3 linked regions of the Alkalihalophilus pseudofirmus genome follow. The protein of the gene in region 1 binds, or shares a complex with, the protein of each later gene. Links are inferred from orthologs where the notes say so. Each region holds a gene or a part of one and is shown in the gene's direction. Other genes may lie near its edges.

Region 1 (10,020 bases):
AGAATCATTAATTAAACGAGGCATACGAGTAAATGGTGTGGCGCCTGGTCCTATTTGGACGCCGCTTATCCCAGCAAGCTTTGATGCGAGCCACGTCGCTTCTTTTGGGCAAAACTCCCCTTTAGGACGTGCCGGGCAGCCGGAAGAATTGGCACCTTCCTATGTTTATCTAGCATCTGATGATTCCTCTTATGTCAGCGGACAGATGCTTCATGTAAACGGCGGGACCATTGTAAACGGTTAAAGGTGTTGCCATCATAGAGTCACATCCGCTAAACTAATAAATACGAGGAGTGATGACATGAGACCTTTACAAATTTCAGCCGAGACTGCACAAAAATTATCTAAATCATTGAATGTGCCGATTGAACAAATTATGCATATGCCTCAGCATATTCTAATTGCAAAACTGGCTGAGCTTGAGAAAAAAAATGATAGCACAGAAAAATAAAAAGACGTATCCGCACTGAACGGCGGATACGTCTTTCATTTTATTAAGAGGCTACTTGTTGTTTTGTTTTCGTTAAAGCAGGCTCTGTGACTTCTTGTGCCGATGCTTGTTTATACGCACAATATACAAAGAAAACGGCAACTAGTACATATCCTATAGCATAATCTGGGGCAGCATTAACAGCAAGAGCCGGTGCATGCATAAATCCGACAAAAGATAAGAAGGCAGCAATCAGAGAGAAAATGGTTGCTTGTTTAAAATTCCGATCAATAATAGCAACCGTCATAGCCCCAAGTAAAATAGCTGTAAACATAGCTCCTTGTCCGAGTGGAACGATCCCCTCAGAAATCCCAGCAACGACTTCACCTGCTCCGTTATTAAATCGTGTCATAACATAGTTAGCGAAATACGGCAGCATTGCGATCGCCACAGCAGGATAGTATTTCTTATCATTAGATTGAAAGGCTGTTGTGACCATTGATAAGCCGACAAATACAAGAATTGGTGCGATCGCAGCTAATGGAATGATCGCGGCTAATGCAGCAATCACACCTGTTACAGCTGCTGCACCAAAAACAACGGCATTTAATATACTGTATCCTCGTCCGGCTCCCATTTGTTTTGAGCCGACTGTGGCAATATAAACAGTTGTAGGAAACAATCCTCCAAAAATGGCACCAAGCATCGTCCCTGTGCCGTCCACAGCTTGGCATTCACGAACATCATAGGAATCACCTGCAGCTGCCATCGCATCGACGTTATTCATCGTTTCAATCGCATTATAAAGTGTGATGGGCAATAATACGGCAAGTAATCCAATAAGTGCTCCAAATAAATAAGTCATTCCTTCAAATGCAGCTAGTGAAGGGACGATTGGGTAAAATCCCATGTTTGAGATACCTTCAGCAATACTTCCAGGAGATTGATACCCTAAGGCAAAAGCTAGAGCAGTACCTATGATTACGGCGAATAATGATGCAGGGATATTGAATGGCATTGCGACTTTACCAACTACACCAACTAAAATAATAGCTAAAGCAACAAGACCTACAACCGGAATGGAGAACGTATTAAATAACATTTCACCAGCAATAAATGTGATTGCCACACCCGCAAGAGCTCCTAACATGGCTGCGCGCGGCAGGTGGTCACGGACCCAGTTTCCAGATAAGCTGACTACAGCTTCAATCAAACCACTTAAAAAGGCTGCGGCAACAGCAATTTTCCAAGCAAGTTCAGGGTCACCTGTAAGAGCGTTAGCAGGCGCAAGAACCCCAAATAAAAAGACAAACATAACAGGAGTGCTGATCCCATAAGACAGGGCGGTTACATCAGTTCGGTTTTCTTTAACGGCCAAGCGCTTTGCCATGTACGCATAATATAAATTTCCGGCCATAACAGCAACAGCAGCACCAGGAATAACTTTTCCAAACACAATACTAGCAGGGAATCCCATACCAAGCATAGTGACCGCTATAATCACAAAGTTTGCTAAGTTATTTTGGAATAAGGCAAAAAATGCATCTGTATCCTCTCTTTTATAAAGGGGATAATGAATAGGTTTAGTCGTCATGATGCAGCCTCCTTATGAGTGCGATGAAACGAGTTCATCAACAAATGTAATTTTACCTTCATTTAAATCGTGCAGGCGTGCTAGCGCTTCGACGCGATACCCAGCATCATCAAGCTTTTTTCTTCCTTCTTGGAATGATTTTTCAATCACAATTCCAATACCTGCAACACTAGCACCTGCTTGTTCAACGATCTCTATTAATCCAAATGCCGCCTGGCCATTAGCAAGGAAATCGTCAATGATTAACACACGATCTCCTCCTTGGATGAAATCCTTGGAGACAGATATATCATTTGATTCTTGTTTCGTAAAAGAATAAACCGTGCTTACAAGGAGGTTATCCGTTAACGTTAATGACTTTTTCTTGCGGGCAAAGATCAACGGTGCTTGAAGTTCTGTTGCTGCCATAAAGCTTGGTGCAATACCTGATGATTCAATGGTTAAAACTTTAGTAATCCCATCATTCTTAAAACGTGCAGCAAATTCCTTGCCGACCAATGCCATTAGCTCCGTGTCAATTTGATGGTTTAAAAAAGTATCAACCTTTAACACATCATTTGATAATACTTTTCCTCTTTCTCGTATTGCATTTTTTAGCTCTTGCATACGATCCCCTCCTTAATAATGAAAAAACCCGAATATCAAGGCACCTGTAGACTACAAGTGATACCTTGACATTCGGGTTTTTTGTCAAAAGAAACGTTAGGCAATGTATATTGCTAAATAAGAAGTAATATACATAAAACACCTGTTCAATTGAACTATTATTTGATCCGATTGTCATCATCACTCATAGTCAAGCCATTTACGGCAGCTTGGTAGAAACTTGTGAGCCATATCCTCACGATTATACGAGTTTGTTTTATATTGTTTGTGTATAGGGGTTAGTATAGAGTATCATGTCTATTTTTTAAAGAGTTTTTTGAAAAAAACGAATAAAAAACTTAAATTTTGAAAATTCATTCGTTTTTTAGGGTGCTCAAAATCTTTTAATTAATGGTCCTTAATAATAATGAATTCATTATTCAAAACCTTCATCACAATCTGAATTAGACTATTCCTATCTTTTTACTTGTATTTATAGAAAAACACGCTATAATCAGTAAATATCACAAAAATTTAATAGAGAGAAGGTACGTAAAGTGGGGAAAATAAAGCTATTCACTTTATTTATGTTGGTAATGTTAATTAGTGCAATGATGGCTGCGTGCTCAAGTGATGCAAACGTGGGTGAAGAAGCAGCTGATCAGGCAGAAATAAGCGGGGGAGATTTAGTGATTGATGTTCAAGCAGACCCTCAAACGCTAGATCCGCACTTAGGAAATGATCACCAAACGCTTAATGTTGGTCGTACTATTTATGATACATTAGTCTACACAGATCAAGAACTAACGATGCATATGGGATTAGCTGAATCATTCGAACCAATTGATGATACAACGTGGGAAGTAAAAGTACGAGAAGATGTAACGTTTCATGATGGTTCGAAATTAAATGGGGCAGTTATTAAAGCAAATATTGAGCGATTGCTCGACCCTGCTATTGCGTCTCCAGTTGCCTTTTTATTTGATATGATTACAAATGTTGAAGTAATTGATGAATATACAGTACACATTGAAACCGAGTTTCCATTTGCACCGCTTCCAGCTCATTTTGCACACCCTGGCGGTCATATAATTAGTGCTGAAGCCATTAGGGCGGATTATGCGGCTATGGATGAGGGAGAAGAACCTGGAAGTGTTATTAACTCTAATCCGGTTGGGTCTGGATATTTTAAGTTTGAAGATCGTGTTCACGGACAGTCGGTAAGAGTCGTTAAGAATGAAGAGTACTGGGGAGAAGCTGCAAAGGTCGACTCTATTACATTTAAAGTAGTACCTGAGGATTTAACTCGTGTTGCAGAGCTTGAAACAAATACAGCACAGATTATCGGCCACTTAAACCCAAGTGATGTTACTCGTATAGAGCAAACGGAAGGGGTTAAAGTCGCAAAAGAAGATAGTGTAAGCTTAGCCTATTTAGGATTTAACAACACAAAAGAACCGTTTGATAATGAGCTTGTTAGACAAGCGATTTCAATGGCTATCGATAAAGAACAAATCATAGACGGCATAATGGACGGAGCTGCACTCCCTGCCAAAGGACCTCTGGCTCCACCGGTTTTTGGCTACAGTGATGAAGTAGAAGGCCTTCCTTATAATGTGGATCAAGCAAAAGAATTATTAGCCGAAGCCGGTTATGAAGGTGGATTTGATACAACCATTTGGACCGATGATGCAAGAATTCGTATTGACGTAGCTGAATACCTGCAAAGTCAATTAGCTGAGATCGGGATCCGAGCTGATATTCGTGCGATGGAATATGGTGCGTTTTTAGACAATATCACGAATGCAGAGCATGATATGATGATTGGTGCTTGGGGAACGGTGACAGCTGATGCTGATTACGGACTTTATCCGATGTTTCATTCATCTAACTTCGGCATGACTGGAAACCGTACGTTCTATGCTAATGATGAAGTAGATGAGCTGCTTGTATTAGGCCGCCAAGAAACTGATGAGGGCGAGCGATTAAACATTTACAAACGTGCACAGGAAATTATTATCGAAGAAGCTCCTCTAGTGCCTCTTTATCATACAGAGCATCTAGCTGGTCTTCGTGATGAGGTAGAAGGTTTTTGGATTCATCCAAGCAGCTTATATTACCTCCGTGATGTGACGATTCAATAGTATAAAACCATGGTATAAAACCATAGTATAAAACCATAGCATAACTCCATAATTTAACGACTATGTAAATCCACTAACCCCCCAGTTTATAAACTGGGGGGTTATATGCGTTCACAATAAGGAGGGGGTTCTTAAAGTTTAATTAGCATACGTAAGCGGAACCGACAATGACTAATAAGATGAATAATACGACAATTAACGTAAACCCACCTTGATAAGAGTAACCCATAGCTGTCAACTCCTTTCTGCTCTGTTCCATACATACTATGTCAATTAGCTGATATTGGTTGGGCTAATCATCATTTTTTAGGTGAAAATCATAAATCCAGGCATGAGATGTTTTCTTGTTTGAGAAATGGTAAACAAGGGAATAGTACAAACAACGCTTCCCCTAAGCGAGATCATTTGACAAGGTCTATTGTTCATATTAAAATGTGTTAGCGAAATGAATATGGCAGGATTGTAACTGATTAGATCAGGCAAGACCTTGAGAAACGAATGGGGAGCACTAAGCTATCTTTATGCGTTTTTTTAGGTCTTTTTCTATTTCCTGAAAAAAAGCATCATTTCCAGTCATGTAATTAGTAATTATGAAATTAATTGAGAGGTGTATTTAACATGTTAAAAAAATTATTCGGACTAGATAAGAAGGAAGCAGCACCAGTTCAACCAACTCAAGAAATTGTTCACTCTCCAATGACGGGGAAATATGTTGCTATTGAAAATGTTCCAGACCCAACTTTTGCAGAGAAAATGATGGGTGACGGTGTTGCCGTGGAACCTGCTAATGGAACAGTTGTTGCTCCTGTATCAGGAGAAATCATGCAGGTTTTCCCGACAAAACATGCGATTGGAATCAAAACGCCAGGCGGAGCAGAGATCTTACTTCACATTGGTCTTGAAACGGTCAATATGAAAGGTGAAGGTTTCACAGCTCATGTTAAAGAAGGAGATAAAGTGAAAGTAGGAGATCCTTTAGTTGACTTTGACCTTGCACTTGTAAAAGAAAAAGCGGCAAGCATCATTACGCCAATTGTTGTTACAAATCAAGACGACCTAGATAGCGTCATCAAAGAAACAGCAACCGATGTGGTTGCAGGTGAAACTCCTCTTCTTACATTAAAGATGAAGGGCTAATCTTAAATTAATAGTTGAATAAGAAAAGTGAAGCCGTCAAACAGCTTCACTTTTTTTACATCTGCTCCCCTCATTTACCTGCAATGCCAAAGCATTCACTTTCGCTTTTCGTTTCATTTCGTTACAATGGTAGGGTGTTATTCGGATGATATATTGTTGATGGCGGATTAATTAGGGAGCATGATGATGAAGATTAATAAAGTGTTAAATAATAATGTAGTGGTCGTAAAAGAGGGGCAAGAAGAAATTATTGTTATGGGCTCTGGATTAGCTTTTGGTAAGCGGAAGAATGATTTAATTAACCCTGAGAAAATTGAGAAAGTGTTTGTCATGAAAGATAAGAATGAATATGAAAAATTTACTCAAATGCTCAATATGCTGCCTGAAGCACATATTTCTTTAGCTGAGCAAATCATTTCGTATGCCGAGAAGAAGTTAAAAGCCAGTCTAAATGAGCATGTTCATGTGGCTTTAGCCGATCATCTTTCGTTTGCCATTGAACGTATAAAACAGGGATTCAGCCTACATAATAAATTATTACACGAAATTAAAGCACTGTACCCTGCTGAATTTGATATTGGTAAATGGGCTGTCGACTTGGTTTTCGAAAAAACGGGTGTTCGATTACCGGAAGATGAAGCAGGACATTTAGCTCTTCACATTCATACAGCCAAGATGAATGCCTCTACCATGAATGAAGTGATGAATACAACCGTTATCCTTCATGAGCTCATTTCATTAATTGAAAATACACTGCAAGTCAAAGTTGAAGAAGACTCGATATCATATCAACGATTAATGACTCACTTAAATTTCGCTTTGAAACGAGTAGTAGAAAATGAACCGTTTCAAGATGTAGACCCAGACATGCATGCGCTTGTAAAGGAGAAATACAACAGATCCTATCAAACGGCCTTGCTGCTGAGAGATCATGTAAAGGATCGTTTGGAACAGGACCTTCCCTCATCAGAACTTGTTTATTTAACATTACACATTCAACGAATTGATAAAAAAGAACGAAGTTAAAGAAAAAAATAAGGTGTGATTGAATATGAAAGGGATTATATCCTTAGGTGAAGCATTAATTGATTTTATTCCATTAGACAAAGAGAATATCACTTATCAAAAAAGTCCTGGCGGTGCTCCGGCAAATGTGGCTGTTGCAGCAGCTAAATTAGGTGCGAAATCCACCTTTGTTGGTAAAGTTGGGCAAGATGTATTGGGAGAGTTCCTTAAAGAAACGTTGCAAAGCCACGGGGTAGATGTTACTTCTATGATCTTAACTGAGGAAGCAAGAACTGGAGTCGTTTTTGTAACGTTAGATGAATCGGGTGAGCGTAATTTCAGCTTTTATATTGATCCTAGTGCAGATCGTTTTCTTTCAATAGATAACTTAGATTCCGAGTTATTTACAGGACATAATGTTCTTCATTATGGGTCCATTTCAATGATTTCCGAGCCGAGCAGAAGTGCTACTCTACAAGCAGTAAAAATGGCTAAGGAGCAAAATATGATTGTGTCATATGACCCTAACTTAAGATTAGGGTTATGGCCGTCAGAAAAGGACGCGAGAGAAACGATTAGTTCAATGTTAAAAGAAGCAAGCATTGTGAAAATCTCAGACGAGGAACTTACATTTTTGACTGGTGAAACAGAACTTGAAGCAGGTATAAAAAAGCTTTCAAAGTACAACATTCCAGTGTTGCTTGTTACTTATGGCAGCAAGGGGAGTTATGTACATGTTGATAATGAAACGATTCATGTGCCGGCAATGAAAGTTGAAACAGTTGACACTACAGGAGCAGGGGATGCTTTTGTTTCAGGAATCTTATATCAACTGAGCGAAAGAAATACTGCTCTAGGAGAGATTGCTCTTGATCAGTGGAAGGAAATTGTTGAGTTTGCTTCGGTATCAGGGGCGCTTGCGGCTTCTACAAGAGGGGCAATGACTGCCCTTCCTACGCTTGATGAAGTGAAAGCTACATTACAAAAGTAGAGTGTGTGTCAGGTAATCTTAATGTATTTTTATGGAAAATAAGCCGATCGTAGCGTTGGCTGATCTAATTTTATAAGACAAAAGAAGGAGCTGTTCAACCTAGAACAGCTCTTTTTATACGAAATGTACTCTAGAAACATATAATTTAATGGAATTGTTAGAAAATCGAACAAATTAGTGAACTTACTCTTGTTTTCTATTTCTATTTTTGTATAATGATAAATAGTTGGTAGAAAAGTTCGAAAATTGTTAATACTATTAAGGATTAAATAATAACATTCATTAGATGAGTGTTTTAGAAGGTACACTGATAATGGGGGGATCAACATGAAAGATTCGAACATTCCTATCACCATTTCAAAACGTGCCTATGACTTTATAAAAAAGCGCGGAGGTACAGTAAGCATTTCATTATTTCACGGAAATTCTTCCTGCTGTACAGGGGGGATTACTGAACTTATTTTATCTTATAAGGCACCTTTTGATAGAAATAAGTTTCAGAAAATTCAGCATAATGAAATTGAGTTGTTAATTGAACCGAACCTTCCTCTAAAAGATACAGGTTTAAAAATTGATCTATCTACATTCGGCTGGATCAAACAACTACAAGCAACAGGACTCGAGAGATTTTAAAGGGGAGTAAGGTGAAGGGAATGAACAAGACTAAAGTCAGCACAAAGGAAATGAAAGAATTTATTAATGATATGGCTAATCAATATACGATGCAATTTAATGTGTACCGGGAGGAAAGAATAGGAAATACAGTGCTTGATTTTTATGCTGAATTTAAAAGGCGTGATGAGAAATATCTAATGAGTAAGTCAATTAAGGTATGGAGTGTTGAAAATCAGCAATATGCATTTGTCAGACATCAAGAACAAGCCATCACTCCAACAGATATAAAGAAGTTCGCCAAAGATATTGATGCTAGAATCAAAGAATTTGTACCATCTAAACGTGAACATATGTCGACATTTTTTATTGGATTTATTGTAACCAATCAACCAATAGATAAAGCTGTTTTGAAGGAGGTGAGGAAGGCACGGAAGCTGCAGTTTTTAAAGTTTGGTTTACATGGCTGGGCAGATCGCTACATTGCGATTGTTGACCTTACAGAGAGAATAGTACTCGTAAACAACAAAGGGAGAGAATTTGTAAAGGGATTTCAGGATGCCTTATTGAAGGGGGAAGCTAGGGTATGAACTTTTTAACATTAATGATGATCTCAGGGGTCATTTTCTTACTTGCTTATCGTATTTATGGTCGTTTTCTAGAAAAAGAATTAAAAGTGGATCCAAACCGTGTCACTCCAGCAGTAGAAGTAAATGACGGGGTAGAATATGTTCCTGCAAAGAAGCCGGTATTGCTAGGACATCACTTTGCAACGATTGCTGGTGGAGGTCCGATTACAGGCCCTATTACAGCAGTAGCATTTGGCTGGCTGCCTGCGGTATTATGGATTATCATTGGTAGTATTTTCATTGGCGGGGTACATGATTATACTTCACTTCAAGCTTCTATCCGCCATAAAGCAAAGTCAATTGGTGCGGTGATTAAAGAGTATATGGGTGGACGAGGTCAGGTATTATTTCTTACATTCTCTATTGCTACATTAATTTTAGTTGTCGGTGTATTTATGATTCTTGTAGCAAATACGTTTGTATCCGTTCCTGAAGCTGCTACAGCGTCGATTTTATTTTTAGGTGTTGCTATTATTTTTGGATTCTTTGTAAACCAGCTTCGTGTCAATTTAGCGATTGCAAGCGTGTTTGGTGTTATTGCCATGTTATTATCGATTTGGGTAGGAATTAACTTCCCAATCCATTTAAGTGCACCGACATGGTCGCTCATTTTACTAGGCTATGCTTATGCAGCTTCTGTTATGCCTGTATGGCTGCTTCTTCAGCCGCGTGATTATTTAAATGCCTTCTTATTATATGGGTTAATTATTGGAGCAGTAGTGGGGATCTTAATTGCCGCTCCATCTATTCAATTACCAGCTTACACTGGTTTCCGTCATGAGACGATGGGCTTCTTATTCCCAATCTTGTTTATTACGATTGCATGTGGAGCTATTTCAGGTTTCCATTCATTAGTATCATCAGGTACAACGGCAAAACAGCTTGATAATGAG
Region 2 (9,787 bases), 2.2 Mb from region 1 along the record:
GAACAAAAGCTGCCGTTAGACGAAGTATTATCAGTGCTTGAGGAACGCCACAAGCCAAAATCATAAGAGGGAGAGACTTATTCACATGTGGATAGGTCTCTTTTTTATAAGTACCATAAACTTTGCTCAATATTTCACAAAGTGGTCACAGAAAAATGAGAATATGTGATTAACTTCACAAATCGATCGTAGTATACTATGAGTGTAAGGAAGTTAGTGATCACTAATCCAAATCAATTTTTTTAACTTATCATGTGAAATGTTTCACAAACGAATTTGCAAACTGAAATCATACCAAAAGGAAAACAAGAGGAGGACATTACGATGTTTATGAATTTTTTACGGACGAACCGCTATGCAGCAGGAGCTCTAACTTTGATCCGATTATATATTGGCTGGATGTGGGTGACAGCCGGTTTTGGTAAAGTAACGGGAGGATTTAGTGCTGAGGGATATTTAATGGGAGTTGTGAATAATCCCGCTGTGCTTGAGCAATATCCAACATACCATGCTTTTATTGAGGGGTTTGCTGTTCCTAATGCAGAATTGTTCAGCTACATGGTGGCATGGGGAGAATTGTTTGTCGGTCTTGGATTGATCTTTGGGGTATTTACAACAGCAGCAGCCTTCTTCGGGATTATGATGAATTTTGCCTTCTTATTTGCCGGAACGATTTCTTCTAATCCGTGGATGATCTTATTTACCATCTTCATCTTGGCAGCAGGAGCGAATGCTGGCAGATACGGCGGCGACCGCTGGGCTATTCCTTATATGAAAGGGTTCATTAACAACAAACGAAATGGCGGCCAAAGGATTCAAGGTGATGTAGCGAATGCGGCTTAACACTTTATAAAACTCAGGAGCATATCCACATGCTCCTGAGTTTTTTTAGTTGAAAGGGACTTCGGCATCCGGCGGAAGAGGTTCATAAACGACGGTCCCTTTTATATCAATGCTTTTAGCGATAATCACTCCGGTAAATGTAGCATTATTATCAATGGTGACATTACCATCTGGAGCAAAGATTATGCCGCTCGTATTACTAGAGATTCTTACATCTCCTTTAGAGGCATAGATGGTCTGATTAGAAATCTGTTTGCGGTACGTCGTCTGGTCATTTAATACGGTGTAGCCTCTCTCTGTATACCAATTTTGATTTTCTACATCAGGCAAAGTAAATTCAGGAAACGAAATAGAATCTACTTTTTCCACTGTGTAGCTATCTTCGTGCGGGAGTGTATCTTTACCCGTAATTGAACCTGTATAAAGTATTTTTCCGTTGATATCAACCTGATTTAAGTTTCCTGTTAAAATATCACCGCCTACGTAAATGGTGCTCTCAGAGCTGTGGCCAAGAGTAATATGTTTTAAATCTAAATTTCCTTGTATGTAAATATTCTTCGCCTTGATTGATGTTTTAGAGCCGCTGTTCGATGAAAAGCCGTTTCGCATCACAACTGTAGCTTCTGGACCTATGACGGTTCCGTTCCCTGTGAAATCAAGAATATTTCCAAAGAAGAGGACATTTTCCTTTCTTAAGTAGTCTAGAAACGAAGACTCGGGTTCTGGATCAGGATCAGGGCCTGGATTAATTGGTGTAACACTTGAGGAATATTGACTTTCCAGGGTTGTTTGTATCTCAAATGAAGGGTTATGAGAATCGGTTAGCCTCATATTTACATTTAAGTTATAGTCAGCGTTTAAATTCCCGCAACGTCTGTTCGTAGTAATAGTTGTTCCTTCAGGTGAAATTTCATTAAGCTCAATGTGTTCGATTAAATGCGCAGATTCAAAAAAATCATCATAGCAAAATACATCATCATATCCAGCCTTATGCTGTTCTCTTAACTGTGTCATCATAATATTGGCCTCTTGACGAAGGTTGATATGCGAGCTTGTTTTCTCATTAAATGAAAAAGTAGATAGTAATACATTATAAATGATCCCTATAAAAAGGGATGAGATCACAATGGTAGCTAATACTTCTAATAAAGTAAGGCCTTTTTCTTTTACTATGTATTTAGTTAGCATATATCACCTCGAGTAAGAATGTTAAAGTTGATAGGTATATAGTCCTTATGTTATAACATTTTTGGTAAAAGTTTCTATCTAAAGTTTGTGTAATAGAATATAGATTGGAAAGGTAGAGGAAATTCGAGGCTAGAACAAAGAAGAATCGTTATTTCACATTCCTACTTCTCTTTGTTTATTGTATACTTGGGTGTATGAATGAGAACTTGGGGGAATTAAACTTCATGAACTTAACACCTGAAAATGAGCAAGAAAACCGAAATGTGATCCCGTTTTATCGCAGCGGCGATTATTTCTTTCATAGAGGCATTATTGCTTATCGTAAAAACCATCTGAAGCGAGCAGTGAAATTATTTGAACGTGCTGTTAAGCTGACGGATCAAGAGCCGGTTTTTCATGTTCAATTAGCGGCAGTTCTCTCAGAGATCGGCCAGTATGAGAGATCGAATGACATTTTAGAGATGGTCCTAACGAATCACGGAGACGATCAATCTGAATGTTATTTTTTCATGGCTAACAATTATGCCTATCTTGGATTATTTGAAAAGGCTGAAGAGGCCGCAAAGCGTTACATGGTATTAACTCCTGGCGGGGAGTTCTTCAAAGACGCAGGCGACTTGTTGGATTTAATGCAAGTAGAGCAAAATGAAGCAGAGGCTGATGCGGACGACGAAGAAGATTGGGAGTCGTTTGATTTGTCCTCTGATGAATATATTATTGAGCATGGCCGTGCCCGTACACTGCTTAGAGACGGGAAACCTGAAGAGGCGCTTCCTATTTTGCAAGACATTATTACGGAGCACCCTGCTTGCTGGTCGGCGCATAATCATTTAGCTGAAGCACTTTTTCGTCTAGGCGATGATTCGGCGTTTGAACTAAGCAGAAATGTGTTACAAGAAGATGAGGGGAATTTATTCGCCCTTTGTAATTTAGCAGTATTTTATACGATGAAAGACAATGAGTTGTCTGCAGCACCTTTTATTGATGCGATTAAGCGCATTTATCCGCTTGATATCGAACATCATATGAAGGTAGCACAAGTTCTGGCAGCAGTCGGACATTACGAGCAGGTCATCGGACGGATTATGCGTGTAGAGCCCTTCATTTTAGAACGTGAACCCGATCTGTTCCATTGCTTAGCTGTGGCGTACTATCACACAGACCAGTATGAAAAGGCCTTATTTTACTGGCGCAGAGCGGGAAAGCTAGGGAATAAATCTGCGGCAGAAATTCTTGAAAAAGTAGAGCAAGGCACCCTTTTGGCGCGCGATGTAGAATACCACCTGTGGTAATTGTAAAGAATTTGTTTTGTTTGAGCATATAAGTAGACACTTATATATCTCTTGATTAGGATAAGGGTAGAAATCAATTTACAGCAGTGATTGAAGGAGTGGATTAGGATGAGTGAAGAAAAAGTGTATGATGTCATTATCGCAGGAGCGGGTCCTGCCGGAATGACTGCAGCTGTTTATACATCTCGTGCAAACTTAAGCACGATTATGCTTGAGCGCGGAGTTCCTGGCGGTCAGATGGCTAATACAGAAGATGTAGAAAACTATCCCGGCTTTGACCATATTTTAGGGCCTGAGCTTTCAACAAAAATGTTTGAGCATGCGAAGAAGTTCGGTGCTGAATATGGCTATGGCGATGTAAAAGAGATTATCGATGAAGGTCATTATAAGATCGTCAAAGCAGGCAGTAAAGAATACAAGGCGCGTTCTGTCATTGTTGCAACGGGTGCAGAATATAAAAAGCTTGGCATTCCAGGTGAAAAAGAGCTTAGCGGCCGCGGGGTTTCATACTGTGCTGTTTGTGACGGAGCTTTCTTTAAAGGGAAAGAGCTTGTTGTTGTCGGCGGAGGAGACTCGGCTGTTGAAGAGGCTGTTTACTTAACTCGTTTTGCTTCTAAAGTGACAGTCATTCACCGCCGTGATCAGCTTCGTGCTCAAAAAATTCTTCAAGATCGTGCGTTTAACAATGATAAGATCGAATTTATTTGGAATCATGTTGTAAACGAGATCAATGAAGAGGGCGGAAAAGTAGGCAGTGTCACAATTGAGAACACAGAAACAGGCGAAACAAAAGATTTCAAGACAGATGGTGTATTCATCTACATCGGTATGCTTCCGCTAAATGCGAGTGTGAAAAACCTTGGCATCTTAAATGAAGAAGGATATGTTGTTACAAATGAAGAAATGGAAACGAAAGTACCTGGCATTTATGCAGCAGGTGATATTCGTGAAAAATCTCTTCGTCAAATCGTCACAGCAACAGGCGATGGCAGCTTAGCTGCACAAAATGTGCAACATTATCTAGAAAGTCTCGCAGAACAGACAAAATAATTCAAAAAACTGCAGAAAAAAACGTAATTCGGTCTTAATGAGTTTGTAACAAGGATGAAATATATATGGGGTATGATATAAATAAGTAATTGACCCCCTTTTTTATATAATTTGCACGGACACATCGTCCGTGCCCTTTTTTTGTCTATTTTTGAAATGATTCGACAAAATCAACCCTCATGCAAATTTTCCCTAATCCAAGTAATTGTGACGTTATCAAAATGAATGTATAATATTAAGGAGTAGTAGAACTGAGGTGAAGCTGTTGCAAAGGGTTACAAACTGTGTACTAGTAAATGGAGATCAAGCGTTATTGTTACAGAAGCCACGTAGAGGATGGTGGGTGGCACCAGGAGGAAAAATGGAATCTGGTGAATCCATTAAAGAAGCAGTGACAAGAGAGTTCCGTGAAGAAACAGGATTTCTTGTGAAAGATGCGAAGCTGCGTGCCGTTTTTTCAATGGTCATTATTGAAGATGACAAGATTCAATCTGAGTGGATGATGTTTACATTTCAAGCAACACAGTATGAAGGTGAACAGCTTGAGGAATCACCAGAAGGATCTTTAAAATGGCAGCCGCTAGATCAGATTACATCCCTGCCTATGGCTGAAGGAGATAAACAGTTATTCCGTCACGTGTTAGAACACGACGGATTGATGTATGGAACGTTCCATTACACACCCGATTTTAAATTGCTATCTTATCGATTAGATCCTGATCCATCAGATCCTGATCAATCTAAGTAAAGATAAGCTGAAAGATAAATTAAACATAAATAAGGTTATTTTTAATAAGATTGAACTAAATCTAAGAGCAGGTGATAGGCTATGACCAATCAAGAAGAAATACAAATCGTAATCATCACAGGGATGTCTGGGGCAGGAAAAACTGTGGCTGTCCAAAGTTTTGAAGACTTAGGGTATTTCTGTGTGGATAATTTGCCCCCTGCTTTAATTCCAAAATTTGTTGATCTCTTAAAAGGCTCAAACGGGACGATGAATAAAGTCGCACTCGTTATCGACCTTCGCGGGAAAGCATTTTTTGATCATTTATTTGAGGCAATTGATGCGATCAGCATAGAAGAAAACATCCAGCTTAAAATGCAAATTTTGTTCTTAGATGCAAAGGATGCCAAGCTCGTACAACGCTACAAAGAAACGAGAAGGTCTCATCCATTAGCTAAAGGCGGACTTCCGCTGGATGGAATTAAAAAAGAACGTGAATTGCTTGAAGAGTTAAAAGGCCGCGCCCAGCAGATTATTGATACAACAGAGATGAAGCCAATCCAGCTGCGTGAGAGAATTATCCAGCGTTTTAAAACGACGGATCGTCATCCATTCTCAATCAATATCATGTCGTTTGGCTTTAAATACGGAATCCCGATTGATGCCGACCTTGTTTTTGATGTGAGATTCCTGCCTAATCCTCATTATGTCGATCATCTAAGACCTCAAACAGGATTAAATGAAGAAGTGTCTTCGTATGTACTGAAGTGGAGTGAAACACAGACATTTATTGAAAAGCTTCGTGACTTGCTGACGTATATGCTTCCACAGTATAAACGTGAAGGTAAGAGCCAGGTTGTCATCGGAATTGGATGTACTGGCGGAAAGCACCGTTCGGTTACTTTAGCAGAATACTTTGGTGAGGCATTTTCAAATGAGTATGTAATGCATGTGAGTCATAGAGATATTGAAAAGGGGAAGGAAAAAACAACGTGAAGCAAAAGAAAATTGTTGTAATCGGCGGAGGAACAGGACTATCTGTATTGCTTCGAGGGTTAAAAACATTTCCTGTTTCGATCACGGCGGTTGTAACAGTGGCCGATGATGGGGGCAGCTCAGGGCGTTTGAGGCAAGAGCTTGATATTCCGCCTCCTGGAGATGTTCGTAACGTTCTCGTCGCCCTTGCTGAAGTAGAGCCATTAGTAGAAGAGTTATTTCAGCATCGTTTTCAAAATGGGAATGGCTTATCAGGACATTCCTTAGGCAACTTGCTGTTAGCAGGAATGACGTCTCTCACTGGAGATTTTGCAAAAGGGATTGCAGAGCTCAGCAAGGTCTTAAATGTACGTGGAAAAGTATTTCCTGCTGCTAATCGCAGTGTCGTCTTACATGGTGAGATGGAAGATGGCACCGTGGTAACAGGGGAGTCAAAAATACCGCTTTCCAAAAAACGAATTAAACGGGTCTTTTTAACACCAGCAGACATTAGTCCGCTTTATGAAAGTGTTAAAGCTATTCAAGAGGCAGACCTCATCGTACTTGGGCCAGGAAGCCTATATACAAGCGTTCTGCCAAATCTGCTCGTTCCAGGGATCAGTGAAGCTGTTTCAGAGTCAGAAGCAAAAAAGGTATATATCTGCAATGTGATGACACAAAGTGGAGAGACTGACGGCTATACAGCCTCCGAACACCTCGATGCGTTGTTTTCTCATTGCGGAAAAGGTATGATAGATGAAATCCTCGTTCATGGGTCACCTGTATCTGATGAAGTGAGGAAGCATTATTCAAAAGAACATGCTGTCCCTGTTACTGTAGATACCGACCGGCTTCAATCAATGGGCGTCGGCATAATCTGTGATCATTTTGTTGTGGAGTATGAGAAAATGCTGAGACATGATGCGATTAAAGTATCTAAGGCATTGATAGATGTAATAGATAAAAGGTAAATGGCGTAAAAGGTTACTAGAATATTGGCGTGTGGTTTTGCAAACGATCAATTAGTAAAAGCGGGTCATACATGCGTGCTGCACGGCTGAAAGGAGTGAACGTAATGTCCTTCGCAGCCACTACAAAAAAAGAACTAACCCAGTTTGAGCAAGAGGATTGTTGTGCTAAAGCAGAACTTTCCGCTTTAATCCGTATGAATGGATCGATGTCACTTGGAAACAAGCAGCTTGGGCTTGATGTGACCACTGAGAACGCAGCGATTGCTCGTCGGATTTACACTTTAATTAAAAAGTTATATCCAGAGATTTTTGTGGAGCTTCTCGTTCGAAAAAAGATGCGCTTAAAGAAAAATAACGTCTATCTTGTTCGAATCTCTCATGAGGCAAAACGATTGCTTGAGCACCTTGGAATCCTTGGAGAAGGGTTTTCGTTTATCCGCACGATCTCACAAGAAATAGTGAACACATCATGCTGTAAGAGAGCATACTTAAGAGGGGCGTTTTTAGCAGGGGGCTCAATTAATCACCCAGAAACCTCATCTTATCATTTAGAGGTTTTTTCTCTCTATGAGGAACATAATCAATCTTTATGTGAATTGATGAACGAATACGATCTAAATGCAAAAACCTTGGAACGTAAGAAGGGGTTCATCACGTATATGAAAGAGAGCGAAAAAATTACGGAGTTCTTAAACATCATCGGCGCACACCAAGCTCTTCTTTATTTTGAGGACGTGCGTATTATGAAAGATATGCGTAATTCTGTAAACCGTCTTGTAAACTGCGAAACCGCTAACTTAAATAAGACGGTAGGTGCAGCTTTAAGACAAGTGGAGAATATCCGGCTGGTGGAACGTGAGATCGGCCTTGAGCAGCTTCCGCCGAAACTACGTGAAATCGCAGAACTTCGAATGAAACACCAAGATGTTACATTGAAAGAGCTTGGGGAAATGGTGGAAAGCGGTGTCGTTAGTAAATCAGGCATCAATCATCGTCTCCGGAAAATTGACCAGCTGGCTGAACGTATTCGCTCTGGGCAATCGGTGGAATTAAAAATGTAAGACTAGAACGAAAAACAGTAGAGGAGGGACACAGATGGCAGAAAAAGAAGTACAAGTTAAACTAAAAACCGGTTTGCAAGCAAGACCGGCAGCTCTATTTGTTCAAGAGGCGAATCGTTTTTCATCTGATGTATTTATTCAAAAGGGTGAAAAGAAAGTGAATGCGAAGAGTATTATGGGTCTTATGAGCCTTGCTTTGAGCCAGGGCACGACGATTACTCTTATTACTGAGGGGCATGATGAGGCAGAAGCGTTGGAAGCACTAGCTGCCTATGTTGAGAAAGAAGCTTAAGAAAGGCGGCCTGATGCAGGGCCGTTTTTTTGTGTTCAGGAAAGTTTTTGGGAGAGATCAGACATATAAACAGTTTAAATAAATGAAAAAACATAACATTTCTGGGATAGGTGTAAGCTTGTCGCTCCTGAAATATGCTTCGCTTTCCGCGGTGAGCTGCTGAGCTTCCTCGGGCTTATGCCCTGTGGGATCTCAGCCCTGCTCTAGGCACCGCAGGAGTCTCCGCATATTTCATCCGCTGGGGTGTTGCTTTATGTAATAATTGTGTGTAGCGATTTAGTTATGGTTCATTTCAAATTATATAAAAGCAGACATCCTTAGGTTCATCTGTAAGGGTCTCTGAACAGATCATTATCAAATGGGGGCACTAAATAACATCCTTCCTCCGTTGATTGGAGCGGAAGGGACTCGACTCCTGCGGGAAGTGCGTGGCCAGGGGAGACCCCACAGGGCGAAATGTACTGCACCCCTATTGTTGGACACCTCAACCAACAATAGGAGGCGCCTTCATAAATGACTACGTTCACTAAGGAATATAAACTTCAAGTGGCTAAACGTTATCTAAATGAAATCATCAGTTATCGAGAACTTGCAAATCAAGTGGGCGTAGATGATTCGACGCTGCGATATTGGGTGATGTTAGTTCGCTATCATGGGGATCAAGCTTTTACCTTTCCCTATACAAACTATTCAGCTGCCTTTAAACTGAAAGTAATTCAATTTATGACCGAAGAGAATTACTCCATTCGAGAGGCATCAGCCATTTTTCATATTCCCGTTCCATGTATGCTTCGCAGATGGAAGAAAAAGTGGGAAACAGCTGGAGAAGATGCCCTTGAACCAAGAGAAAAGGGGCTTTCTACAATGACTTCTAATCAGAATAAAAACAAGGGCAACAGCGACTCTTCAACCCAATCGATAGAAGAGATGAAAAGAGAACTGGAACACCTGCGTATGGAGAATGCGTATTTAAAAAAGCTGAAAGCCTTAGTTCAGGAAAAACAATCACCAACAAAATCAAAGCGAAAGTAGTATATGAACTAAGGAACGAATTCCCGGTGATTCGAATGTTAAAGATAGCCAAGATGCCTAGAAGCACTTACTATAACCTTGTAAAAAAATGGAGCGAACCAGATCCTGATCGAAAATGGAAAAGAAGAATTGCATTCATTTACCATAAGCACTTTGGTCGATATGGCTATCGTCGTATTACAGACCTCCTTCAGGAAAAGGGATATGCGATTAACAAAAAGAAAGTGCTTCGAATGATGAGAGACCTAGGGCTTAAATGCCTTGTACGAATGAAAAAATACAAATCATATAAAGGAGAAGTTGGAAAAGCAGCTCCAAACATCCTAAACCGTAACTTTAGAGCCGAGAAGCCTAAT
Region 3 (10,027 bases), 1.8 Mb from region 1 along the record:
AACTGCCTCTGCGTTCGGAACATGTGGCTTATCATTGGGGATTACACCTGATTTATCGTTGCCTAGTCAGTTTGTATTAATGGTATTAATGTTTATTGGGCGGGTTGGACTAATCGCCTTCTTATTCTCTATTAGACGAAGAGAAACGAAGAGTCATTTTAAATATCCAACTGAGCGGATTATTATTGGTTAAAGAACAAAATTTCCTGTTTTATCCTGAGAAATTCAGGGTATACAGGATTTTTTTATAATTTTTTTCAGAAGATTGAGTTAGAGCCAATAAAATTAACAGACTATTTTCTACAAAAAGTGCTAAATACCAAGGGTTTCTTGCCCAGTAAGGGTTACAAAGCGCGAAAAACTTTGTATAAAAGACTTGTATACGTTTTCTTGACGAGGCAAACTGATGGGAGTACAATTAATTTGTCGGATTTTTTTCACAGAAACTTTACGTAAGTTTCACAAATTTCGTTTAATTTCCATATCACGTTGTTTTCACAGTGGGGAGGTACACGTTATACGGAAAAAGAGAGAATGTAGACAGAATTTTTGTATGGGTAGTCAAAAAACAATTGTGGGGGGACAAAGGTATGGCCGGTAATCGAGAGTTTTTTAATCGTAAGTTGCATTCTTTACTAGGCGTAATTCCAGTTGGATTATTCTTAGTACAACACTTGGTAGTCAATCATTTTGCTACAAGAGGAGCTAGTTCATTTAACCAAGCATCACATTTCATGGAAAGCTTACCTTTCCGTTATGCGCTTGAGATCTTCATTATTTTTATTCCACTATTATACCACGCTATCTATGGTATCTATATTGCATTCCAAGCTAGAAATAACACGGCACGTTACGGTTTCTTCCGTAACTGGATGTTCCGTTTACAACGTACGTCAGGTATTTTCTTATTAATTTTCATTGCATGGCATGTTTGGGAAACTCGTATCGCAGCTGCATTTGGTGCAGAAGTTAACTACAATATGATGGCTGATATTTTAAGCAGTCCATTTATGCTTGCGTTTTATATTTTAGGTGTCGTTGCTGCTACGTTCCACTTTGCTAATGGTTTATGGTCATTTGCAGTATCTTGGGGACTTACAGTTACACCACGTTCACAGCAAATTGCAACATATGTAACGATCGGTATTTTCGTCGCATTAACGTTTGTTGGGATTCGCGCAATCCTCGCATTCATTAATCCAGACTTAGCAAACATTTAAGGAGTGGATCAGGATGAGTAAAGGCAGAGTTATTGTTGTCGGAGGCGGACTAGCTGGTCTGATGGCAGCAATTAAAGTAGCAGAAAAAGGGGTGCCTGTTGATTTATTTTCATTGGTACCGGTAAAACGTTCTCACTCTGTGTGTGCACAGGGCGGAATTAATGGTGCGGTAAATACAAAGGGTGAAGGGGATTCTCCTTGGGAGCACTTTGATGATACGGTATACGGGGGAGACTTCTTAGCAAACCAGCCTCCTGTAAAAGCAATGACAGAAGCAGCACCAGGAATTATTCACTTGATGGACCGTATGGGAGTTATGTTTAACCGTACTCCAGAAGGTCTTCTTGACTTCCGTCGCTTTGGTGGAACTCAGCATCACCGTACAGCATTTGCAGGTGCTACAACAGGACAGCAATTACTGTATGCACTAGATGAGCAGGTTCGCCGTCATGAGACAAGCGGTCTTGTTACAAAGTATGAAGGATGGGAGTTCTTATCAGCTATCGTTGATGATGAAGGTACCTGTCGTGGAATTACAGCACAAGATCTGAAGTCTTCTGAAATTAAGAGCTTCCCAGCTGATGCTGTAATCATGGCAACAGGCGGCCCTGGAATTATCTTTGGTAAGTCAACAAACTCAGTAATCAACACTGGTTTTGCTGCTGCGAAACTTTATCAACAAGGTGTTCATTATGCAAACGGTGAATTCATTCAAATCCACCCTACAGCAATCCCAGGTGATGATAAGCTTCGCCTAATGAGTGAGTCAGCACGTGGTGAAGGTGGACGAGTATGGACGTATAAAGATGGTAAGCCGTGGTACTTCCTAGAAGAAAAATACCCTGCATACGGAAACCTTGTACCGCGTGATATCGCAACGCGTGAAATCTTTGACGTTTGTGTTGAGCAAAAGCTTGGTATTAACGGAGAAAACATGGTATACCTTGACTTATCTCATAAAGATCCTAAAGAGCTTGATATTAAGCTTGGCGGTATCATCGAGATTTATGAGAAGTTCATGGGGGATGACCCACGTAAAGTACCAATGAAGATCTTCCCTGCTGTTCACTATTCAATGGGTGGAATGTGGATTGATTACGATCAAATGACAAACATCCCTGGTCTATTTGCTGCAGGTGAGTGTGATTACTCTCAGCATGGTGGAAACCGCTTAGGAGCAAACTCACTGCTTTCTGCGATCTACGGTGGAATGGTTGCTGGTCCTAAAGCTATTGAATACATGAACGGACTAGAGAAGTCTGCAGAAGCTATGTCTTCATCATTATTTGATAATGAAGTGAAGAAAGAGCAAGAAACATTTGATAACATCATGAAAATGGATGGTAAAGAGAATGCTTACATCCTTCACAAAGAGCTTGGCGAGTGGATGACAGATAACGTAACAGTAGTACGTTACAACGAAAAGCTTCTTAAAACAGATGAAAAGATTCAAGAGTTGATGGAACGTTACAAAAACATCAACATTAATGATACGGCTAAATGGAGTAACCAAGGTGCATCCTTCACACGCCAGCTTGATGGTATGTTAAGCCTTGCACGTGTAATTACTCTTGGTGCTTACAATCGTAACGAGAGTCGCGGAGCACACTATAAGCCTGAATTCCCTGAGCGTAATGATGAAGACTTCTTAAAAACAACAAAGGCTACGTTCAACCCAGCGAAGAACGCACCAGACTTTACGTATGAAGAAGTTGATACATCACTCATCAAACCTCGTAAACGTGACTACTCACAAAAGAAGCAAGGAGCTGTTAAATCATGAGTGAAAAAACAATCAAATTCCAAGTGACTCGTCAAGATGACCCAAACAGCAGTTCTTATGTGGAAGAGTTTGAGGTACCATATCGTCCAAATATGAACGTTATCTCAGCGTTAATGGAGTTCCGTCGTAACCCAGTTACTACAAAAGGGGAAACAACAACTCCAATCGCATGGGATATGAACTGTCTAGAAGAGGTATGCGGAGCGTGTTCAATGGTGATTAACGGGAAGCCCCGTCAATCATGTACGGCACTAGTGGATCAGCTTGAGCAGCCAATTCGCCTTGAGCCAATGAAAACATTCCCTGTTGTACGTGACTTAATGGTTGACCGCAGCAGAATGTTTGATTCATTGAAGAAAGTAAAAGCATGGATTCCAATTGACGGAACATACGATTTAGGACCAGGGCCACGTATGGCAGAAACAAAGCGTCAATGGGCTTATGAACTTTCTAAATGTATGACTTGTGGGGTTTGCTTAGAAGCATGTCCGAATGTAAACAGCAAATCTGAATTTATCGGACCTGCGCCGTTATCTCAAGTTCGTTTATTCAATGCTCACCCAACTGGTGAAATGAATAAAGCAGAACGTTTAGAGACTATTATGGGTGATGGCGGACTTGCTAATTGCGGTAACTCACAAAACTGTGTACAAGCTTGTCCAAAAGGGATTCCTCTTACGACATCCATTGCGGACCTAAACCGTCAAACAACATTACAATCATTTAAGAACTTCTTTGGTGGACAATAAGAATTATTCTTAATCGGTTAATGATTGAAATTTAACACTCACCCTTTTATTGAACTATTACCCGTAAGTAGGTACATAGATCAATAGAGGGTGAGTTTTTTTAATAGACTATTTGAAGTGAGGGACTAACATGAGACTGCCAGCGTATATTACTGATTTTGATAAATGGAAAAAAGGGTTCACTTTCTCAAGCGAGGTTCGTGTGAGATTTTCAGAAACAGATGCTTTCGGGCATGTGAACAACAAAAATGCCCTTGTTTATTTTGAAGATGCAAGGCTTGAATATTTCAGCTCGTTAGGGTTAATGCAAAAATGGGCCAATGCCGATTTTGAGACGATGATCGTAGCAGCTGACCTACAATGCGACTATGTAAGACAAATTAAATTCAACGAGCAGCTAAGAGTATATGTAAAAGTAGAAAAATTAGGAAGTTCATCAATGGATCTTCACTATCTTGTTCTTAATCAAGATCAAGAGGTGTGCTTAACAGGAAGAGGAGCCATTGTCCAGATAGGTAAGGAAAGCGGCAAAGCAGTACCTTGGAATGAAGAAATGCGTCAAGCCCTCAAAGGAGAAATGGTTTGTTTATAAGCAATGGTAAAAGTGTGGTTACAGAGGCTTTATAATTAGTAAAAGTCAGCTTACTTCCAAATTAGGAGGTAAGCTGACCGAGAAGGCTGTCATATGATGTTTGTGCACCTGCTGCGTTTAATGCTGTTTAGATTTCGATTTCACCTAATCTGATCAGTTCAATAACAGCTTGAGAGCGCCCCTTAACCCCCAACTTTTGCATTGTATTAGAAATGTGATTTCGTACTGTTTTCTCACTTATGAAAAGTTCTTGTGCAATTTCTCTCGTTGTTTTATCTTGTACAAGTAGTTCGAACACTTCTCGTTCCCTTTTCGTAAGTAATGGTTTAGGTCCGAATTCTGCTCCTTTCAATGAGTTCACTCCTTCTTGCTCGGGCTAAGAGCGAATTTGGGTAACTCAATCCCACTGTTGAAGGGCTTTAGTCTTGATAGTATATGTAAAGAACTTCTAACATGTGAGCATAATCTCTAAATAAATAAAGCATTATACGAATGACTATATTTATTGACGGTGATTTACTCCTTAGATAAGATGGTATATAGAATGTATGCAAAAGAGGGCAGTTCATGAATGGAACTTATCGAATCGAGAAAGTAGTTAATAATAATGTGGTAATCGCACAAAGTCCTGAGCTTAATGAAGTGATTCTTATTGGCAAAGGGATTGGCTTTGGCCGAAAAAAAGGACAGCACATACAAGCCGATGCAATTGATAAATTATTTGTGTTAAAAGACAAAGAAGAACAAAAGCAATACAGGGAGCTCCTAAGTGATCTAGATGAAGCATTAATCATTCATATCAATGAGATTATCCGCATGATTCAAAGAGAGCTGCCTAAGCCTCTTTATGAACGGATTCATCTTGCTTTAACGGATCATATTCATTTTGCAATAAGAAGGCTGGAGCAGGGGATCGAAATTTCTAATCCATTTTTAACTGAAACAGAAATGATGTTTCCAAACGAGTTTCACCTTGCTAGAAAAGCGGTAGATTACTTAAACGCTCACTTGACTGTCGAACTGCCAGAAGCTGAAATTGGATTTGTCGCGTTGCATATTTATAGTGCCTCATCTAATCAGCCGTTATCTGAGATGAATGAACATCCTCAGCTCGTTTCAGAGCTTGTAGAAATTATTATGGAAAAAGGCAATGTCAGTTTGAATAGGCGCTCAGTTGAGTATATGCGTTTAGTTAGTTTTTTGTGCGAACTGATTGATCGTTTTCAATCAACTGACATAGTCAACTATTCTCCCAAGCTATCAGATGTGTTGAAAGAAGAATTTGAGTTGTGCTATACTGTCTCTAGTGAGTTAATTAACGTTTTAAATCAACGTTTTAACACACATTACAAGGCAGAACAGCTGCCGGAAGTTGTGTTTTACTTACAACGATTTATTAAATAAATAATAAGTTGTCTTATTAAATAAATTATATGTTGCACTTAGTTACGTGTTACTGACAAGATCAGGCATGAGTATGGAAGTGTATATGAGGTTTAAATGGGGTACGATACAAGTGTAGTCCATGTTATCATCATGTGCGTTTCTTTACTGATGCCTGTTTTTTGTAGGATTCCCTTTAAAACGTTTTCATGCAGATGTAAATTGCATAGTTAACGTTAGGAGGATGCAAAGAGCAGCAACAAAATTATGAAACAGAATGGGTGCATCAAACCAACCCCATTCTAAAATAAATGAAAGAGGTTGATGAACAATGGCAGAAAAAACATTTAAAATTACAGCAGAAACAGGAATTCACGCTCGTCCTGCAACACAATTAGTAAACAAAGCAGGACAATTCTCATCAGATGTAACTCTTGAGTACAAAGGTAAGTCTGTTAACTTAAAATCAATCATGGGTGTTATGTCACTAGGGGTAGGTCAAGGGGCTGAAGTAACAATTAAGGCAGAAGGTTCTGATGCAGATGAAGCATTACAAGCAATTGAGGATGTTATTAAAGAAGGGTTAGGCGAATAATGTCATTAAAATTAACTGGGATTGCTGCTTCTAGCGGAGTAGCAATCGCCAAAGCTTTTGTCCACGTTGAACCTGACCTGAATATTGAATTAAAAAAAGTGACTGATCGTGATGCTGAGATTGAGCGTTTTGATGCAGCCCTTAAAACAGCTAAAGATGAGCTGACTGTCATTAAAGACAAGACTGAAGCTGAAATGGGTGCTGATAAAGCCGAGATCTTCGCGGCTCACTTGCTTGTTTTAAGTGATCCTGAGCTTGTTGATGCAGTAAAAGGGAAAATTAACGATGAAAGTCAAAATGCCGAATACGCATTAAATGAAATCGCTAATATGTTCATCGATATGTTTGAGAACATGGATAATGAATATATGAAAGAACGTGCGTCTGATATTCGTGATGTATCAAAGCGTGTGCTTGGACATCTTCTAGGAGTTGAAGCTCAATCATTAGCAACGATTGCTGAGGAAACGATCGTTATTGCAGAAGATTTAACGCCATCAGATACAGCACAGTTAAACCCTGTATTCATTAAAGGATTTGCTACAGATATCGGCGGAAGAACATCTCATTCGGCTATTATGTCTCGTTCACTTGAAATCCCTGCGGTCGTAGGGGCTAAAGAAGTAACGGCAAAAATTGAGAATGGAATGACAATTATTGTAGATGGTATCGATGGTGATGTCATTATTAACCCATCTTCTGATGAATTAGCTACATACGAAAAGAAAAAAGCTGATTACCAAAAGCAGAAGGAAGAATGGGCTAAGCTTGTAAATGAAGCATCTGTTACAAAGGATGGTCAGCATGTAGAGCTTGCTGCAAATATTGGTACACCAAAAGATCTTGAAGGTGTAATTAATAATGGTGCAGAGGGTATTGGCTTATACCGTACCGAATTTCTTTATATGGGACGTGACGCACTTCCGACTGAGGATGAGCAGTTCGAAGCTTATAAAGAAGTAGTTGAGCGCATGGACGGAAAACCAGTCGTTATTCGTACTCTTGATATCGGTGGAGATAAAGAACTTCCTTATTTAGATCTTCCTAAAGAGCTGAATCCTTTCTTAGGATACCGTGCCGTTCGACTTTGTCTAGAAAAAGTCGATATGTTCCGTACTCAGCTGCGTGCTCTCTTGCGTGCAAGCTCGTATGGTCAATTGAAAATTATGTTCCCAATGATTGCTACTCTTGAAGAACTTCGCGAAGCAAAAGCTTTACTTGCTGAAGAAAAGGACAAGCTTACTGCTGAAGGTGTAGAAGTATCAGATGAGATCGAAGTTGGAATCATGGTTGAAATTCCTTCGACAGCAGTAGCTGCAGATCGTTTTGCCAAAGAGGTTGATTTCTTCAGTATTGGTACAAATGATCTGATTCAATATACAATGGCAGCAGATCGTATGAATGAGCGAGTTTCCTACTTGTACCAGCCGTATCACCCTTCCATTTTACGATTAGTAGATATGGTCATTAAAGCAGCTCATAAAGAAGGAAAATGGGCTGGAATGTGCGGTGAAATGGCAGGAGACGAGATTGCTATTCCATTATTATTAGGTCTTGGTCTTGATGAGTTCAGCATGAGTGCAACATCTATCTTACCTGCTAGAAGTCAATTACTTGACCTGTCAAAAGAAGAATTAGCAACGTTTGCGCAAGAAATGCTTAACTTAGATACAGCAGATGAAGTAGAAGCTCGTGTCCGTGAAGCATTTGTGAAAGCATAATTTACTTAGAGTAACCGTCTTGGCGGTTGCTCTTTTTTTTATGAGGTAAATCATTTGACATTTCTCGTAACAGTTAGATCAAAGCTTGCAATTCATGCTGAAAACAGAGACAATGAGGGAATAAGGTACATATTTTAAGGGACAAATTAAGTGTTTTTAGAATGATATGAGCTTGTGAACTAAATCTTAGAGCCTACCGGCTGCAGGTTTCAGAAAACGTATAGTATATAAAATAAATTAGGACGATTTTCGTCTAGACGTTATAGACGAAATCACGTTTAATAGACGGAGGTACATTAGATGGACCAGCAACAAATTGAACAAATTGAACGATCTTTAAGAAGAGTTTCGGAAATGGTTAAGCAAAAAGGAAGAGAAATTTTAACGCAGTTTCCTATTACCCCTCCTCAGTTTGTCGCATTACAATGGTTGAACGAATATGGTGATATGACAATAGGAGAGCTATCGAACAAGATGTATTTAGCGTGCAGTACTACGACTGATCTCGTTGACCGGATGGAGAAAAACGAGCTGGTAGAACGTGTGAAAGATAAAAATGATCGTCGTGTGGTAAGGATTCACTTGTTAGATAAAGGAACGACAATTATTAATGAAGTGATCAATAAAAGACAAGAGTATTTAGAAAATATTTTGCAGAATTTTTCTCAAGAAGAAGTAAACTTTCTCGAGAAGAGCTTGCATGTACTACATGAAGAAATGAAGGCTAAAGTGTAGAACGTCAAGGTTGCATAGAAATTGAGGGAAACATAGTGGATAGACCGATAGGAGTGATTGATTCGGGCCTAGGGGGATTAACAGTAGCTAAAGAGCTGATGAGGCAGCTTCCTAAAGAGGAGATTGTTTATCTGGGCGATTCAGCTAGATGTCCGTATGGTCCGAGAACGAGCGAAGAAGTTCGCACGTACACTTGGGAGATGATTAACCGGCTGCTTGAAGAAAACATGAAAATGTTAGTCATCGCATGCAACACAGCGACAGCGGTCGTTTTAGAAGAAGTGAAAAAGGAACTTTCCATTCCTGTAGTTGGGGTTGTACATCCTGGTGCAACAAGTGCACTCAAAGTGACAAAAAAGGATCATGTGGCTGTGATTGGGACGGTTGGGACGATTGAGAGCGGTGCGTATGAAAAAGCCTTAAAGTCAATTAATCATGAAGTGAAAGTGGAAAGTCTAGCTTGTCCTCCATTTGTTCCGTTAGTAGAACGTGGAGTATTTGAGGGAGCAGAAGCTGATCTGATTGTAAAAGAAGTATTAGAGCCATTACAAAATAGAGGTTTTGATACGATGATTTTAGGCTGTACTCATTACCCGCTGTTAAAAGACACTATTCAAAAGCAGATGGGGCCGGATGTGCAATTGATCTCATCTGGTGATGAAACCGCCAGAGAAGTGAGCGGGCTCCTCTATCATAATAATTTACTGTTTACAGACCAACGAAAACCAACCCACCGCTTCTTTACTACAGGAGATAAAGACCAATTTAAAACACTTGCTGATAAATGGCTTGAAATCGATATTGAAGTCGAGTCGATTCATCTAGGCAGACAAGAAACCGTCTAACATTACGTTAGGTGGTTTTTTTGTGCTTGTTATTTTTTGTAGACAAGTGGTCTAAAGTTCAAAAGTGCTCGTATACATGTAGTACAAACCATCTTTTTTTAGGAGGGGAAACAATGCGTAAGTTCTTTCGTAAAGGTGTTCCAGTATTAGTCATTTCAACCCTTGTAGCTACAGGGTGTTCGTTTGGAGCAAATGAAGCAGCAAATGAAATGGATGCGCCGCCAGTTAGTTATATTGATGAAGGAGATTCGCTTGAATTAGAAGAGAGTGAAGAAGGGGTAGACGGGGAAGGGGATGCCGAAGCTCCTAGTAAAGGTGAAGAAGGCGAAGATGGTGATGAGGGTGAAGCTGAGGCAGATGCAGTTGTAGAAGATGTGCAGCGAGAATTATATCTAATCGATGAA

The links.
Region 2: the proteins of PQ478_RS06770 (region 1) and PQ478_RS18685 are in contact, whole or in part, in an NMR structure (PDB 1GGR), measured with the Escherichia coli proteins. The link is inferred for Alkalihalophilus pseudofirmus from one-to-one orthologs.
Region 3: the proteins of PQ478_RS06770 (region 1) and ptsP are in contact, whole or in part, in an NMR structure (PDB 2MP0), measured with the Escherichia coli proteins. The link is inferred for Alkalihalophilus pseudofirmus from one-to-one orthologs.

The regions. Positions count from the first base shown.
Region 1 is NZ_CP117835.1:1,308,154-1,318,173, forward strand. The notes cover bases 4,152-7,130. They hold PQ478_RS06770 (PTS sugar transporter subunit IIA), read left to right. Parts: upstream 4,152-5,371; coding sequence 5,372-5,890; downstream 5,891-7,130. Other genes in these bases: PQ478_RS06760 (glutathione ABC transporter substrate-binding protein), read left to right, coding at 4,152-4,753; PQ478_RS06765 (YjcZ family sporulation protein), read right to left, coding at 4,896-5,012; licT (BglG family transcription antiterminator LicT), read left to right, coding at 6,077-6,916; PQ478_RS06780 (carbohydrate kinase family protein), read left to right, coding at 6,942-7,130. Outside these bases: PQ478_RS06740 (SDR family oxidoreductase), read left to right, coding at 1-244; PQ478_RS06745 (YycC family protein), read left to right, coding at 302-451; PQ478_RS06750 (NCS2 family permease), read right to left, coding at 495-2,024; PQ478_RS06755 (xanthine phosphoribosyltransferase), read right to left, coding at 2,037-2,630; more of PQ478_RS06760, read left to right, coding at 3,167-4,151; more of PQ478_RS06780, read left to right, coding at 7,131-7,886; PQ478_RS06785 (CC/Se motif family (seleno)protein), read left to right, coding at 8,214-8,519; PQ478_RS06790 (DUF8052 family protein), read left to right, coding at 8,540-9,088; PQ478_RS06795 (carbon starvation CstA family protein), read left to right, coding at 9,085-10,020. UniProt on the Escherichia coli protein: The phosphoenolpyruvate-dependent sugar phosphotransferase system (sugar PTS), a major carbohydrate active transport system, catalyzes the phosphorylation of incoming sugar substrates concomitantly with their translocation across the cell membrane.
Region 2 is NZ_CP117835.1:3,541,560-3,551,346, reverse strand. The notes cover bases 7,025-9,770. They hold PQ478_RS18685 (HPr family phosphocarrier protein), read left to right. Parts: upstream 7,025-8,141; coding sequence 8,142-8,399; downstream 8,400-9,770. Other genes in these bases: whiA (DNA-binding protein WhiA), read left to right, coding at 7,151-8,107; PQ478_RS18695 (gluconeogenesis factor YvcK family protein), read left to right, coding at 7,025-7,046. Outside these bases: bifunctional phosphoribosyl-AMP cyclohydrolase/phosphoribosyl-ATP diphosphatase HisIE, read left to right, coding at 1-66; PQ478_RS18725 (DoxX family protein), read left to right, coding at 325-843; PQ478_RS18720 (DUF7305 domain-containing protein), read right to left, coding at 889-2,031; PQ478_RS18715 (tetratricopeptide repeat protein), read left to right, coding at 2,256-3,323; trxB (thioredoxin-disulfide reductase), read left to right, coding at 3,432-4,373; PQ478_RS18705 (NUDIX hydrolase), read left to right, coding at 4,639-5,121; RNase adapter RapZ, read left to right, coding at 5,203-6,096; more of PQ478_RS18695, read left to right, coding at 6,093-7,024.
Region 3 is NZ_CP117835.1:3,158,558-3,168,584, reverse strand. The notes cover bases 5,697-8,682. They hold ptsP (phosphoenolpyruvate--protein phosphotransferase), read left to right. Parts: upstream 5,697-6,321; coding sequence 6,322-8,043; downstream 8,044-8,682. Other genes in these bases: PQ478_RS16810 (MarR family winged helix-turn-helix transcriptional regulator), read left to right, coding at 8,344-8,682; PQ478_RS16820 (phosphocarrier protein HPr), read left to right, coding at 6,059-6,322; PQ478_RS16825 (PRD domain-containing protein), read left to right, coding at 5,697-5,748. In the rest of the region: PQ478_RS16855 (TrkH family potassium uptake protein), read left to right, coding at 1-193; PQ478_RS16850 (succinate dehydrogenase cytochrome b558 subunit), read left to right, coding at 591-1,220; sdhA (succinate dehydrogenase flavoprotein subunit), read left to right, coding at 1,234-3,003; sdhB (succinate dehydrogenase iron-sulfur subunit), read left to right, coding at 3,000-3,752; PQ478_RS16835 (acyl-CoA thioesterase), read left to right, coding at 3,883-4,344; PQ478_RS16830 (helix-turn-helix domain-containing protein), read right to left, coding at 4,472-4,696; more of PQ478_RS16825, read left to right, coding at 4,912-5,696; more of PQ478_RS16810, read left to right, coding at 8,683-8,778; racE (glutamate racemase), read left to right, coding at 8,814-9,623; PQ478_RS16800 (GerMN domain-containing protein), read left to right, coding at 9,737-10,027. UniProt on the Escherichia coli protein: General (non sugar-specific) component of the phosphoenolpyruvate-dependent sugar phosphotransferase system (sugar PTS).